One region of the Castellaniella sp. GW247-6E4 genome, then DNA from elsewhere that is predicted to be linked to it. Evidence: predicted binding sites of a transcription regulator. Region 1 holds the regulator's gene; each other region holds the start of a gene.
The links. Region 1 encodes sigma-54, which starts transcription at its own class of promoters, with help from an activator protein. Its sites were predicted from a motif close to TGGCANGNAANCTGCTTT; they were not measured.

Region 1 (5,002 bases):
CAGCGAAGATCCCAAGGCCTTGAAAAAATTCATGGACGCCAACGCCGCCAATATCGCCCACGATGTCGTGGATGCGGCCGCTTTCCTGGCGAGCTCGCCCGCCCAGCTACGCGTCGCGCAGGAACTCTACCCGGCCGTCGAGTTTCACGCCATGCGCGAACATGCGGGCCAGGTGTTCGGCGCCGGGGTCTAGCGTCCTTTACAATGTCGGCGATGGATCGATTTTCTGACCAGGGGGCCGCATCATGTCCTGGCGTTTGATATTCGCCACTCTCTTGCTCGTCGCCGGCGCATCCGCCTGGGGCGGGCTGCAGCTTGGCGACTGGCTGATTGCGCACGGCCCCGCCCAGCCCCCGCTCACGACGCACCCCGAGCTCGAGGCCGTCCAGGTCCTGGGCGCCGACGGCAAGCCCTTCGTTGCCACCGCGCCGCAACCCCTGCCCGATGGGCGCCTGGGCGTGCCTCAAGCTGCGCCACCCGTGAGCTGGGAAATCCAGCCCATGCCGCTGATGGCCTCGGCGCCGCCGATCGCCCTGGCCACCACCACCATCACCATGGATGAGGCGATCGCCCTGGCATCACAAAACCAGCGTAACGGCCTCGAGGGCATCGCCACGGTCGGCGCCCTCGGCTCGAGCGCGATACAGCCAGTGGACATCACGACCGCCCCGCCGGCGGCGGCGGGCCCCCAGGGCCAGGACGGCAACTGGCAGGCGGCCTTCCGCAAGGAACTGGCGCTCTGTGAGAGCAAAGGATTCTTTTCCAGGCCATCGTGTGCCTGGGCGGCCCGCAACAAGTACTGCGAACCCAACAACGCATGGGGCCGGGTGGACGACTGTCCGGCGCGCAATCCCGCTAATTAGCGCAACGCCGGACGCCGGGGGATCACTCGCCCATCTGGGATTGCAGGTAGTTCTGCAGGCCGACCTTATCGACGAGCTCGATCTGGGTTTCCAGCCAGTCGATGTGTTCCTCAGTGTCGTTCAGAATGTCCTGAAACAGGTCGCGCGAGGTAAAGTCCCGCACCGATTCGCAATAGGCCATGGCCTCTCTGACGGTCGCCTGTGCGGCGGTTTCCAGTTTCAGATCACAGGCGAGGATCTCGGGGACGGTCTCGCCGATCAGGAGCTTGTGCAGGTCTTGCAAATTGGGCAGGCCATCGAGCATGAAGATGCGCTCGATCAGTTGGTCCGCATGGCGCATCTCGCCCAGGGATTCCTCGTATTCGTGCTTCCCGAGCTTTTCGAAGCCCCAGTGCTTGAGCATGCGCGCATGCAGGAAATACTGATTGATGGCCGAGAGCTCGTTCTTGAGCTGCTTGTTGAGATGCTGAATGACCGTCTTGTCGCCTTTCATGGCCAGTGCTCCTGTCGGCGGGCCTCGCCGGCGGCTGAGGCCCAAAGCATTAGCCTAACACGTCGCTTTTTCCTTGGGGCGGTCAGGCGGCGCGGCGGCGGACTTCCCGGCCCTCGAACACGGTGCTGGGCGCCAGGCTGGCGAGATCCAGCGCGGGTGCGGCGGCGTAACGGCCGCCCGGCAGATACTCTGCCGCGGTTTCGGCGCAATGCCCGCAGCAGGTCGCCACTCCAAGACTGGCCTGGAGATCGGACAGTGCCTGGGCGCCCTGCGCCACGGCCTCCTGGACCTGACGCTCGCTGATCGCATTGCATACACAAATATACATGCGAATCATTATCATCATTTTTCCTGTATCGCGCAAGCCCCTGCGAGACCGGCGCGCGCCTTGCGCAGGCTCGCCGTCGGCACGCCCATCGCCTCACGGTACTTTGCGACCGTGCGCCGGGCAATGGATACGCCGCGCTCGGCCAGCAGCTCGGCGATGCGGCTGTCCGACAAAGGCCGCCCGGCGGGCTCATCGACGAGAATGGCCTTCATCAGGTCCCGGACCGCGAGGGCCGACGTGTCCTCGCCATCGCGGGTCTGGACCGCCGTGCCAAAGAACTGTTTCATCTCGTAGATGCCCCAGGGGGTCTGGGCGTATTTTTGACGCGTCGCCCGCGAGATCGTGGACTCGTGCAGGCCGAGCTCCTCGGCGATGTCGCGCAGCACCAGGGGCCGCAGCGCCCGCGGGCCGTTCTCGAGGAATTCGTGCTGACGCTCGGCCAGCGCCTGGGCCACCCGCAGGATCGTTTGCTGCCGCTGGCCCAAGCTGCGGATCAGCGTCCTTGCCTGACGCACCTGCTCTTGCAAGGCGCCGGCCTCATCGGTCTGCGCCAGGCAGTCCGCATACACCCGGTTGACCCGCAGACGCGGGGCGAGGGCGGGATTGAGGCTGGCCTGCCAACGGCCGCGGGCCCGATGCAGCAGCACGTCGGGCACGATGTAATGGATGCTCCCCGAGTCCCAGGCGCGCCCCGGACGGGGCTCGAGGCGCAGGATCATGGCGTGCGCGCGATCGAGCCGCGCGCGATCGCACCCCAGGAGATCGCACAGGCGGCTGAACTTGCCGGCCGCAAGCAGGTCCAGGTGCGCCGTCATGCGGCGCGCGCAGTCGAGCGCCGCCGCGTCCTCCGCGCCATCATCGGCCAACCGGCCAAGCTGCAGCGCCAGACACTCGGCCAGCCCGCGCGCACCCACCCCCGGCGGATCGAAGGATTGCAGCAAGCGCAAGGCGGCGGCCAGTTCGTCGGGATCGACCTCCCAGTCGGCCGGCAGGGCCGCCGCCAACTCCTCAAGCGCCCCGTCCAGGTAGCCGTGCTCGTCCAGGGCGGACACCAGCGCGGCGACCAGGGCCCGGTCGCGTTCCGTGGCCCGGGTGGCATGTAACTGTTGTAAAAGAAACTCCTCGAAATTCTGCCCGCGCCCGCTTTCTGGGATATCATCGCTGCCGACCCTGGCCGCGGGCTGCGACCACCAGCGCTCGAGCTGCTCGGCCTGCACCGCCGTCTCGTCCGGCGTCTCCAGCCGCTCGAGCATGGGGTTTTCCTCGAGCGCCTGCGCCAGTTCCTGCTCCAGTTCCTGGGACGAGCAATTCAGCAGGCGGATGGCCTGCTGTAGCTGCGGGGTCAGGACCAGTTGCTGACGCTGACCCAATTCCAGGGACGGACGCGATTGCATAGTTAAAATACGATCATGAATTCCGAACAGACACGACACCCCAGCCGCCAGGATCACGCGATCTTGCGCACCGCCTTGTTCAAACTGACGGCGACTCGCAAGATCATCGTCACAATCGTGATCGCGGTGGTTGCCCTGGCCTGGTATGACTTGCTCAACAGGCTGTTGGCCTTCGGCGACGGCATCGACTACGCGGGCCTGCATGTGATGGGCGCCGAGGCTACCGCGCTGATGCAGCGGTACAACCCGTTCTTCTGGTGGGCGCTGGTGGCGTTGAGCACGGTCATCATAGCCTATTTTCTGGCTCTGTTCGCGCGCGCCTCGATGCGCACCGCCCGTGGCAGGCCGATCGACGAGGCCACCTTCGCGCAGCTGTCCAATGGACTGTCGGCCCCTGCTCTAGAGGTCTTGCTCTGGGCCTGGCAGGAACGCGACGAGCCCCTGCGCGTCGCCGACCTGCAACGGGCCCGCGATGGGCTGCGCGCCGATCGCGCCGGCAAGCTGCAACGGGCCGCGCGGCAACGGGCCGCCCTGGAACAGGCACGGCACAACGACTGAGCACGCGGGTGTGCAAATCAACAACATTCCGCACCGGCAATCCGCCTGCGGCGCTCCATGACCCGCCGAGCATCGGCCGCAACCCGAAAACTGCGCCGCGCAGGCGATTCCGAGGGCAATGCCCCTGTGTCAATGCGCGCGGCGGTGGACGGTGCGCGGGCCCGGCCCCTTGCCAGCCGCCGGAAAATATGGTTGACTTTCACATTATGAGCATTTCACGCAGCCCCTCCGTTCTCCCGCCGCGATCCGCCGCGGCAGGGCGCGTGCGCGTGGCGGCCCCGTCCCGCTTGCAGCTCCTTTCGTCCCTCCTACCTGCGCTACTGCTGCTACCGATCGGTTGCCGGGCCTAGCGCCGCGTGGCAGTTCGGCAACCTGCATCCGCCACAGTTCCCGTCTTTTCGCATCCGCGCGCCGGATGACACACCGCACAGCCAGGTATCGCCATGATCAAGAATCCTTCCGACAAATACGTCCCGTTCCGTCCGTTCGTCCATGATTTTTCTGAACGCACGTGGCCCAGCCGCCGCATCGCGCAACCCCCGATCTGGATGAGCACGGATCTGCGCGACGGCAACCAGGCGCTGATCGAACCGATGAGCGTCGAGCGCAAACTGCGTTTCTTCGAGCAGTTGATCAAGATCGGCTTCAAGGAAATCGAGGTGGGCTTCCCCTCGGCCTCGCAGACCGATTTCGACTTCGTGCGCAAGCTCGTCGACGAGCATCGCATCCCCGACGACGTGACGATCATCGCGCTGACCCAGGCCCGCGAGGATCTGATCGCCCGCACGGTCGAAGCGGCCGCGGGCGCCAAGCACGCGATCATCCACATGTACAACGCCTGCGCACCCGCCTTTCGCAAGATCGTCTTTCGCATGAGCCGCGACGAGGTCCGCCAGATCGCCGTCCAGGGCACCCTCATCGTCAAGGCCGAGGTCGCCAAGCATCCCGAGACCCATTGGCGCTACGAATACTCGCCCGAGGTCTTCAGCACCACCGAGCCCGAGTTTGCCCTCGAGGTCTGCAACGCCGTGGTCGAGGCCTGGCAACCCACCGTGCAAGACAAGATCATCCTGAACCTGCCCGCCACCATCGAGGCGACCACCCCCAACCTGTACGCCGACCAGATCGAGTGGATGCACACGCACTTGGCCGAGCGCGACAAGATCGTCCTGAGCGTACACCCGCACAACGATCGCGGCACGGCCGTGGCCGCCGCCGAGTTCGCCGTCATGGCCGGCGCCGACCGCATTGAAGGCTGCCTGTTCGGCAACGGCGAGCGCACCGGCAACGTGGACCTGGTCACCCTGGCCCTGAACCTGTACACCCAGGGCATCGACCCGGGCCTGAATTTCTCGGATATCGACGA
Region 2 (5,002 bases), on a different contig from region 1:
GAGGAGGCCGAGGCATGATGCGCGTCGTGCTGGCCTCGAACAATCCTGGCAAACTCAGGGAATTTTCCGCCATCCTTGGCGTGGCGGGCCTCGAGATGGTGCCCCAGGGCGACCTGGGGGTGTCTGAGGCAGAAGAACCCTACGGCACGTTCATCGAGAATGCGCTCGCCAAGGCGCGCCATGCCAGCCGGGCAACTGGCCTGCCGGCGCTGGCCGACGATTCCGGGCTGTGCGTGCACGCGCTGAGAGGCGCCCCCGGTGTCCATTCGGCGCGCTACGCGAGCCTGCGGGGCGGCCCGCGCAGCGACGAGGCCAATAATGCCCGGCTCATGGCCGAGATGGCTGGCCGCGACGATCGCCGCGGCTCTTATGTGGCGGTGCTGGCCTTCCTACGCACGGCCGAGGATCCGCGTCCGATCGTGGCCGAGGGCGTCTGGGACGGCGAGGTGTTGGATCAGCCGCGCGGCGCCAATGGTTTTGGCTATGACCCGTATTTTTATCTGCCAGACTTGGGCATGACGGCGGCCGAGCTGTCGCCGGCCCGTAAAAACATCCTCAGCCACCGCGCCCGCGCCCTGCAAAGCCTGCTTCGGAGCCTGCAGGGCGCGTCGGCCGAAACAGTCGACCCGAACCCTTGAAGAAACTCGTCCCAGTCCCGATGCCCGAGCGCGATGACGCCCGCCCGGGCGTGCGCGGCAAGCCCGCGCTCGTCGCCTTGCCGCCGCTGTCCCTGTACGTGCATGTGCCGTGGTGTGTGCGCAAGTGCCCGTATTGCGACTTCAACTCGCATGAGCGCGCCGGAGGGCCGCCCGAAGAGGATTATCTTGCTGCCTTGCAGGCGGACCTCGAACAGGCCGTCCCATCGGTCTGGGGCCGCACTGTTTCCACGGTCTTTATCGGCGGGGGGACGCCCAGCCTGTTGTCCGCTGGCGCGGTGGACCGCATGATGGCCCTGTTTCGCGCCTGTCTGAACCTGGAGCCTGATGCGGAGGTGACTCTCGAGGCCAACCCGGGGACCGCCGAGGCGGACCGTTTCGAAGGCTATGCCCGGGCCGGCGTGAACCGCCTCTCGCTGGGGGTCCAGAGCTTTGACGACCGGGCGCTCGAGGCCCTGGGCCGTATCCATGACGGCGCCCAGGCGCGGCGCGCGATCGAGATGGCCCTGCGCGCGGTCGAACGGGTGAACCTCGACCTGATGTATGCGCTGCCTGGACAGACCCTCGCGGCGTGCGAGCGCGACCTGCGCGAGGCCATGTCCTACCGCACAGGCCACTTGTCGCTCTATCACCTGACGATGGAGCCGAACACCGTCTTTGCGAAATATCCCCCCAAGGTGCCCGACGACGACGCGAGCGCCGCGATGCAGGACCGCATCGTCGAGCGGATGGGGGAGGGCGGCTGGGAACGCTACGAGGTCTCGGCCTATGCCCGTCCCGGGCAGGCTTGTCGGCACAATCTGAACTACTGGCGCTTCGGGGACTACCTGGGCATCGGCCCGGGCGCGCATTCCAAACTGTCGTTCCAGGATCGCATCCTGCGCCAGGCCCGCGCGCGCATGCCTGATTCCTGGATGCGTCAGGCCCTGGCATACGACGGCAGCCACGTCGCCGAGGAGCGGGTACTCAGGGCGGGCGATCTGGGCTTCGAATTCATGCTCAATGCCCTGCGCCTCAAGGATGGCGTCGAGGGCGGCCTGTTCATCGAGCGCACCGGACTGTCCCTGCTGTCGATCCTGCCGGCGATGCGCCGAGCCGCCGAACGCGGCCTGCTCGAACCGGGCCTGGAGAGGATCCGCGCCACGCCGCTGGGCTGGCGCTTTCTGAACGACCTCCAAATGGAATTCCTGGCGGAGTAAGCCGTTTTTCGTCTCGAATGCACCAAAAGGGGGCGCCCGCGCTTTATAATTTGCACTCTTGTGGTGCGAGATGCTCACAGACTCCCCATCGTCGCGTGCCCACCTTGTCCCTGGCGCGCCCAAAGGGTTGGCACGTTTGTTGCTCTACAACCCGTAAGCCATCGGCTTTTCCCTCAATTCATCAGTGTTAGACAGGAGCTCTCATGTCCACCAACGAAGAAGTCGTGAAGATGATCGCCGAACGCGAAGTCGCGTTCGTGGACTTTCGCTATACCGACACTCTGGGCCGCGAACACCACCTGACCACGCCGGCGCATGTCGTGGACGAGGACAAGATGGAGGCGGGCGTCGCCTTCGATGGCTCGTCGCTGCCGGGCTGGAAGGGCATCGAGGCGTCGGACATGCTGCTGATCCCCGATCCCTCGACGGCGCGCATGGACCCGTTTCGCGAGGAGGCTACGCTGATTCTGACCTGCGACGTGGTCGAGCCGTCCGACCTCAAGGGCTATGATCGCGACCCGCGCTCCCTCGCGCGCCGGGCCGAGGCCTACCTCAAGTCCAGCGGCCTGGGCGACACCGCGTACTTTGGCCCCGAGCCCGAGTTTTTCGTGTTCGACAGCATCAGCTGGAATGCCGAGATGTCCGGCTGTTTCGTCAAGATCCGCTCCGACGAGGGGGCTTGGTCCAGCGCGGACGATGCCAACGGCACCAATCTGGGGCATCGGCCAGGCATCAAAGGCGGCTACGTGCCAGTGCCGCCGGTTGATTCCTTTCAGGACATGCGCTCGGAGATGTGCCTGCTGATGGAACAGCTCGGCGTCCCCGTCGAGGTCCACCATCACGAGGTCGCGACCGCGGGCCAGCTCGAGATCGGCACGCGCTTCAGCACATTGGTGCAGCGCGCCGACTGGAACCAGATCATGAAGTACGTGATCCACAACGTGGCCCACGTCTATGGCAAGACCGCGACCTTCATGCCCAAGCCCATCGTGGGCGACAATGGCTCGGGAATGCACGTGCACCAGTCCATCTGGAAGGACGGCCAGAATCTGTTCGCCGGCAACGGCTACGGGGGCCTGTCCGAGTTTGCCTTGTATTACATCGGCGGCATCATCAAGCATGCGCGCGCCCTGAACGCCCTCACCAATCCCTCGACGAACTCCTACAAGCGCCTGGTGCCGCATTACGAAGCGCCGGTCAAACTCGCCTACTCGGCGCGCAACCGTTCCGCCTCCATCCGCATTCCCTATGTCGGCAACCCCAAGGCGCGCCGCATCGAGGCGCGTTTTCCGGACCCCCTGGCCAATCCCTACCTGGCGTTCTCGGCGTTGATGATGGCGGGCCTGGACGGCGTTCAGAACAAAATCCACCCGGGCGATCCGGCCGATAAGAATCTGTACGATCTGCCGCCCGAGGAGGACGCCCAGATCCCGACGGTTTGCTCGTCGCTGGAGCAGGCTCTCGAGGCGCTGGACCGCGACCGCGAGTTCCTGACGCGCGGCGGCGTGTTCAGCAACGATCTGATCGACGCCTATCTCAACCTCAAGGCCGTCGAGCTCGACCGCCTGCGCGTGACCCCGCATCCTGTCGAGTTCGATATGTACTACAGCCTGTAGGCTGGATCGACCATGGACCCCTCCGGCTACGACCTGCTGAAGACCGCGGTCCTGTTGTTGGATGGGGGCCTGCGGATCCGCCATGCCAATACGGCGGCGGAGGAACACTTCGGCCTGTCGCGCCGCCAGCTCGAGGGCATGGAGGCCGCCAGGCTCATCGATGGGGCCCAGAGCGTGGTCAAGGTGCCGCTGCGCGGGGCGCCATGGGCCTGGCTCTACGAGATCCCCGTGCGGACGGCGGTGCTGGACGATCGGCAGCACATCCATGCCGACCAGGCGGCGCAGCGCGAGTCCTTGCGCAATCTCGCCCATGAGATCCGCAATCCCCTGAGCGGCTTGCGCGCCGCCGCGCAACTGCTCGAGGGCGAGCTCGATGACCCGGGGCTCAAGGATTACACGGGGGTCATCATTGCGGAGGCCGACCGCCTGGTGGATCTGGTCGAGCGCCTGGTGTCCTCGCAGCGGCAGGGGCTGGAGGTCCGCTGCTTCAACATCCACGAGGTCTGCGAGCGGGTCTACACCCTGTTGGCGGCCGAGCATGGCCGCCGGATCGAGATTGTGCGTGACTACGATGCGTCGGCGCCCGAGGTTCGGGCGGATTTTTCTCGTGTGCTCCAGGCCCTGCTCAACGTGGCCCGCAATGCGGGCCAAGCCCTGGCCGAGCAGCCCCAGAATCCCGCGCCCCGACTGGTGCTGCGCACGCGCGTCGGCCACCAACTGGTGCTGCCGCGGCGCCAGGTGCGCATGGGCCTCGTATTGTCCGTCGTCGACAATGGCCCGGGCGTGCCCGAGGCGCTGCGCGACAAGATCTTTCACCCCTTGCTGACGGGGCGCGCCCAGGGCACGGGACTGGGCCTGAGCCTGGCCCAGGAGTTCATGCAACAGCACGGCGGTCTGGTGGAATTCGATTCACGGCCCGGTCACACCGAATTTCGCCTGATTCTGCCCATGGAGCCTCTATGAACCCTGTATGGGTCGTCGATGACGAAAAGACCGTGCGCTGGGTCTTGGAAAAGGCTCTGAACAAGGAAGGCTTGCCGGTGCGCGTTTTCTCGGACGGCATCACCGCGCTGGAGGCGCTCGATCAAGGCGAGCAGCCCTCGGTGGTGCTCACCGATGTTCGCATGCCGGGCCGCGATGGTTTCACGCTGATGGCGGAGATCAAGGCGCGCGCGCCGAGCACGCCGGTGATCATCATGACGGCGTTCACCGATCTGGATACGACCGTCGCCGCCTTTCAGCGCGGCGCCTTCGACTATCTGGCCAAACCCTTCGACGTCGAGGCTGCGATCCTCACCATCCGCCGCGCCGCCCAAGAGCGGGCCGATGCCCGGCCACAGGAGGATCAGGCCGGGCGCGGCGCGCTCATGCCCTCGCACGCGCCCGCGATGCAGGAGGTCTTCCGCGCCATTGGGCGCCTGGCGGCCTCACGGGCGACGGTGTTGATCACGGGCGAGTCGGGCACCGGCAAGGAGCTCATCGCACGGGCCCTGCACCAGCACAGCCAGCGTGCCACGGGACCGTTTATCGC
Region 3 (5,002 bases), on a different contig from region 1:
GCCTCGCTCGAGGTTGCCCACTATCACGTGAGCCCGGAGAACATCGACGCCGAGAGCCAGCGCCTGTGCCGCGCGGTCGAGACCGCGGTGGCGGATCTGCGCCAGATGGCGGGCACGTTGCCGGCGGACGCGCCGCGCGAGCTGGCTGCGCTGCTGTCGGTGCACGGCATGCTGCTCGAGGACCCGATGCTGGTGCAATCGACCTGCCAGTTGATCTCCGAGCGCCACTACAACGCGGAGTGGGCGCTGGCGACTCAGGGCCAGATCCTCGTCGAGCAATTCTCGATGATGGAGGATGCCTATCTGCGTGAGCGCGGTGCCGACATCCGGCAGGTGATCGAGCGGGTCCTGCGCGTACTGTCGGGCTCCACCACCTGGCTGCCCAGCCTGGATACGGTTCAGGCCGATGGCAGTTTCATCGTGGTCGCGCGCGATATTTCGCCGGCGGACATGATGCGCCTGCGCACCGGCAAGTTCTCCGCTTTTCTGACAGACCTGGGCGGGGCCACCTCTCATACCGCCATCGTGGCGCGTAGTCTGAACGTGCCGGCCGTGGTGGGCATGGGCCATGTGCGCGCGCTGGTGCGCGATGGCGATCTGCTGATTGTCGACGGCGTCAATGGTGTGGTGCTGGTGAATCCGTCCGAGCGGATTTTGCAGGAGTACCGCGAGCGGCAGGCGGCGTTCCTGCGCGAGCGCGCCGAGCTCCAGCAACTGCGCCATGCGCCGGCCGTCACGCTGGACGGCATGCAGATCCGGATGGAAGCCAATATCGAGTTGCCCGACGAGGCGGCCGACGCCCTGGCGGCCGGCGCCGAGGGCGTGGGCTTGTTTCGCAGCGAATTCCTGTTCATGGGTCGCGCCCAGTTGCCTAGCGAGAATGAGCAATACGACGCCTATGCGTCCGTTGCGAGCCTCATGGCCGGGCGGCCGGTCACCATCCGGACCCTGGATATCGGCGCCGACAAGACGCTTGACGGCGATGCGACGGTGGCGACCAATCCGGCGCTGGGCTTGCGGGCGATCCGTTACTGCCTGGCGAACCCGGACATGTTCAATACACAGTTGCGGGCCTTGCTGCGGGCCTCGCGGCACGGCAGCATCCGCATCCTGTTGCCCATGATCTCGCACATGCATGAGGTCCGGTCGGCCCAGCGCGCGATCGAACGCGCCGCCGAGCAATTGCGGGACGAAGGCATCCCCTATGCCGATGGCATACAGATCGGCGCCATGGTCGAGATACCCGCGATGGCAATCGCCATCGAACCCTTTGCCGAGGCGCTGGATTTCCTGTCGATCGGCACCAACGACCTGATCCAATATGTGCTGGCCATCGATCGCGGCGACAAGGACGTGGCGGCGCTGTACGATCCCATGCATCCCGCGGTGCTGCGGCTGATCGCGCACACCATCAACGTGGGCGAACGTGTCGGCAAGCCGGTTTCCGTCTGCGGCGAGATGGCGGGCGACGCGCGCGCCACCCGCATGCTGCTGGGTTTGGGCCTGACGGGCTTTTCCATGCATCCGCAGCAGTTGTTGGACGTCAAGAAGGAAATCCGCCAAGCGCATTCCAACGCGTTGCGCGTCAAGGTGGCCTCGGCCCTGAACCGCGCCGAGCGCATCGACCTGGCGACGCTGTCCTGATGGGGGGGCCTCGGCCCGCTTGCGGGGATGTGGCCCCTAAACGCCGAAGGTCCCGGCCTTGCGGCCGGGACCTTTCCCCGGTTGCGGATGCCTCAGCGCTGGTACGCGGTCTCACCGTGGTCGGCCTGGTCCAGGCCGCGTTGCTCGTCCTCGGGCGAGCAGCGCATTCCGCAGGCCTTGTCCGCGATCCGGTAGGCGATCCAAGCCGCGATGGCGGACCAGGCGATGGTCACCAGCACGCCTTCGAACTGCAGCCAGACCTGTGCCAGCATGGGGCCCGCGCCGGCACCGCCGGGGCCGCCGAGCGAGCCTGAATTGAAGACCCCGGTCAACAGCGCGCCCACGATGCCGCACACGCCGTGGATGCCGAATACATCGAAGGTGTCGTCGGCGCGCAGCAGGCGCTTGAGGCGATTGACCCCGTAGACGCCCGCCGCCGCAGCCAGGAGGCCGATCAGCAGCGCGCCGCCGGGCGCGACCAGGCCGGCGGCCGGCGTGATGCCCACCAGGCCTGCCACCGCGCCGGAGGTGGCGCCCAGCAGAGAGGCCCTGCCCTTGGTCAGACGCTCGATCAGCGACCAGGCGAGAATCGCGCCCGCTGTGGCCAGCAGGGTGTTGATGAACGCCAGGACCGCCACCTCATTGATGCCCAGGGCCGAGCCGGCGTTGAAGCCGAACCAGCCCACCCACAGCAAAGCGGCGCCGGTCATGTTCATCGGCAGATTGTGCGGCGGCATGGCCTCGCGGCCGTAGCCCTTGCGCGGCCCGATCAGCCACGCGCATACCAGGCCGGCCACTCCGGCGTTGATGTGCACCACCGTGCCGCCGGCGAAATCGAGGGCGCCGCGCCGCAGCAGCCAACCGTCCGGCGCCCACACCATGTGGGCGATCGGCAGATACGCCAGCGTGAACCACAGCGCCGTGAACAACAGCATGCCGCCGAAACGGGCGCGTTCGGCCACGCTGCCGGTGATCAGTGCGCAGGTGATGCCGGCGAAGGTCGCCTGAAAGGCGGCGAACGCCATTTCGGGAATCGCGCCGGCCAAGGGCATCGTGCTGGCACCGCCCGGTGTGTACAAGCCTGAGAACAGCAGTCGCGAGAATCCGCCGATCACTCCCGAGCCGGTGGTGAAGGCCAGGGAATAGCCATACAGGAACCACAGCGCAAGCGCGAGCGCGCAGGTTCCCAGGACCTGCGTGAGCACGGACAGCACATGGCGCGCGCGCGCCATGCCGCCGTAGAACAGGGCCAGTCCCGGCACGGTCATCATCAGCACCAGCAGGGTGGATGCCGTGACCCAGGCCAGATCGCTTTTATCCATCTCGATACTCCTTGGTCGGGGTTGGGTGCGTCAGAGCGCGGACTCGCCGGACTCGCCGGTGCGGATGCGGACCACGTGCTCCAGCGGCGTGACGAAGATCTTGCCGTCGCCGATCTTGCCTGTGTGTGCGGAGGCGCACAGGCTCTCCAGGACGAGTTCGACCTGATCGTCCGAAACCGCCACCTGAACCTCGAGCTTGGGTAGGAAGTCCACGCTGTACTCGGCTCCCCGGTAGAGTTCGGTGTGGCCTTTTTGGCGCCCGAACCCTTTGACCTCAATGACGGTCAGGCCTTGGATGCCAGCCTGGACGAGGGCCTCGTGGACCTCATCGAGCTTGAACGGTTTGATGATCGCAGTGATCAATTTCATGATGAATTCCCTTTGCTTGGATGGCATGACGTACCAAGCAAAAGGCGTGCCAATCCGCGCAAAGCGCGAGGCGGCCGGGGCGCGGCGCGCTTGCGGGAGAGGGCGGGCCGCGCCAGAGGCGGCCAACCGCACCAATTTGGGGCGGCCGCACCGTATCGGCGCGACCCGGAAGCGTGCGGGTGCCGGGCGCGCGGTCGCGGGCATTGAGGCGGCGAGCGTGGCGCGAAAGGGACGAATGAGCCCCCAGGGATGTAACCAGTGCTTAGGAGGGCCCGGGATTTGTATCGGGATATTGGCGCCCCGCGCGCGCCGGGCATCTGGCGGGCGCACGCATTCCGCTGAGGGGATTCGATATTCGCCTTGCCATTAAATCAGCAAGTATGAAATTAGTGTTTACACGAGGTCGGCCTGGTGGATTCAGCAGCTGGCTAGAATTGTAACCAAGCCGGTTGTAACAAGCCGGTCCTTGATTGCACTCCGCCACCGCTTGCGGAATTTTGAATAGGGATGATCATGAATATGACGCGTAAAACGTTGACTCTGGCCGCCATGGTTGCCGCTCTGAGCCTGCTTGGCGCATGTTCCAAGAGCGAAGACGCGCCGGTTCCGCCCGCCGCGCCCGCTCCCTCCTCCTCGCCCACGCCGGCGCCCGTGCCGCCGGCGCCGCAGGAAGAACCTCCAGCCACGCAGCCTCAGTCCAGTCAGCAGCCCATGAGCGAAAAGCTAGAGGAATCCGCCGCCTCCGCCAAGGAGCAGGCCGCCGCCGCGGGGTCCGCGATTGCCGAAGGGGCGTCGACCCTGGCCGACAAGGCGGGCGACGCCGCCAACAGCGCCCGCGAATCGATTGCCGAAGGCGCGGCCAAGGCGGATGCCGCCATCCAGAAGTCCATCGGCAGCGGCTCATCCGCGCCGAAGGCCGAGTAATCCTGAAGGGGCCAGCACACGCCTCGCGGTTTTTCCCGATGGGTGTTCCGGCCCCTATTGATCCTTGTACGGGGCACGGGCGGGCATACTGAACGGCTCAGGGGGCGGGCCGCCGCCGGCCCGCCCCGGTGCTGATTCCCAGGAGGTCGCCTCATGTCCCTGGCCGTGCTCACGAGCCGCGCCCTGTCCGGTTTGCAGGCCCATGCCGTGCGCGTCGAGGTTCACGTGGGGGCTGGCCTGCCGGCGTTCCACCTGGTGGGCCTGCCCGGCGCGGACGTGCGCGAGAGCCGCGAGCGCGTGCGCTCGGCCATCGTCAATAGCGGGTTCGAGTTTCCGGCGGGGCGCATCACGGCCAACCTGGCGCCGGCCGAGTTGCCCAAGGAGTCCGGCCGCTTCGACCTGCCCATCGCGCTGGGCGTCCTGCTGGCTTCGGGGCAGGTCGCGGCGCCCGGGGGTGAGGCCCCCGATCTGCGTGCCTACGTGTTTGCCGGGGAATTGTCCCTGACCGGCGCCATCACCGCCGCCGGCGCACCGCTGGCCATCGCGCTCCAGGTCGCGCGCAGCGCCCCGGGCGCCATTCTCGTCCTGCCCCCGGATGCCGCGTCGGTGGCCGCCCAAGTGCCAGGGCTGACGGTCCTGCAGGCCGGCACATTGAGCGAGGTGGTGGGGCATTTTTCGGGTGCGGGCGCCCTGGACGCCGCGATTGCACCCGTGCCGGCGGCGCTCGATCCGGCCGAGCTGCC

Region 2: glnA (type I glutamate--ammonia ligase) is a predicted target of sigma-54. The motif match lies at 1,984-2,001, and genes of this name have one in related genera.
Region 3: ABS761_RS11170 (P-II family nitrogen regulator) is a predicted target of sigma-54. The motif match lies at 3,370-3,387, and genes of this name have one in related genera.

The regions. Positions count from the first base shown of each region.
Region 1 covers NZ_JBELOI010000002.1:119,257-124,258, reverse strand. The annotation lists gene ABS761_RS03715 (peptide chain release factor 3) at 1-193, shown strand, start outside; gene ABS761_RS03710 (hypothetical protein) at 246-863, shown strand; gene bfr (bacterioferritin) at 886-1,356, opposite strand; gene ABS761_RS03700 ((2Fe-2S)-binding protein) at 1,439-1,684, opposite strand; gene rpoN (RNA polymerase factor sigma-54) at 1,699-3,078, opposite strand; gene ABS761_RS03690 (hypothetical protein) at 3,094-3,636, shown strand; gene leuA (2-isopropylmalate synthase) at 4,080-5,002, shown strand, end outside.
Region 2 covers NZ_JBELOI010000008.1:154,495-159,496, forward strand. The annotation lists gene rph (ribonuclease PH) at 1-18, shown strand, start outside; gene rdgB (RdgB/HAM1 family non-canonical purine NTP pyrophosphatase) at 15-638, shown strand; gene hemW (radical SAM family heme chaperone HemW) at 659-1,855, shown strand; gene glnA (type I glutamate--ammonia ligase) at 2,059-3,471, shown strand; gene glnL (nitrogen regulation protein NR(II)) at 3,484-4,434, shown strand; gene ntrC (nitrogen regulation protein NR(I)) at 4,431-5,002, shown strand, end outside.
Region 3 covers NZ_JBELOI010000008.1:74,963-79,964, forward strand. The annotation lists gene ptsP (phosphoenolpyruvate--protein phosphotransferase) at 1-1,644, shown strand, start outside; gene ABS761_RS11165 (ammonium transporter) at 1,737-2,966, opposite strand; gene ABS761_RS11170 (P-II family nitrogen regulator) at 2,997-3,335, opposite strand; gene ABS761_RS11175 (hypothetical protein) at 3,855-4,259, shown strand; gene ABS761_RS11180 (YifB family Mg chelatase-like AAA ATPase) at 4,413-5,002, shown strand, end outside.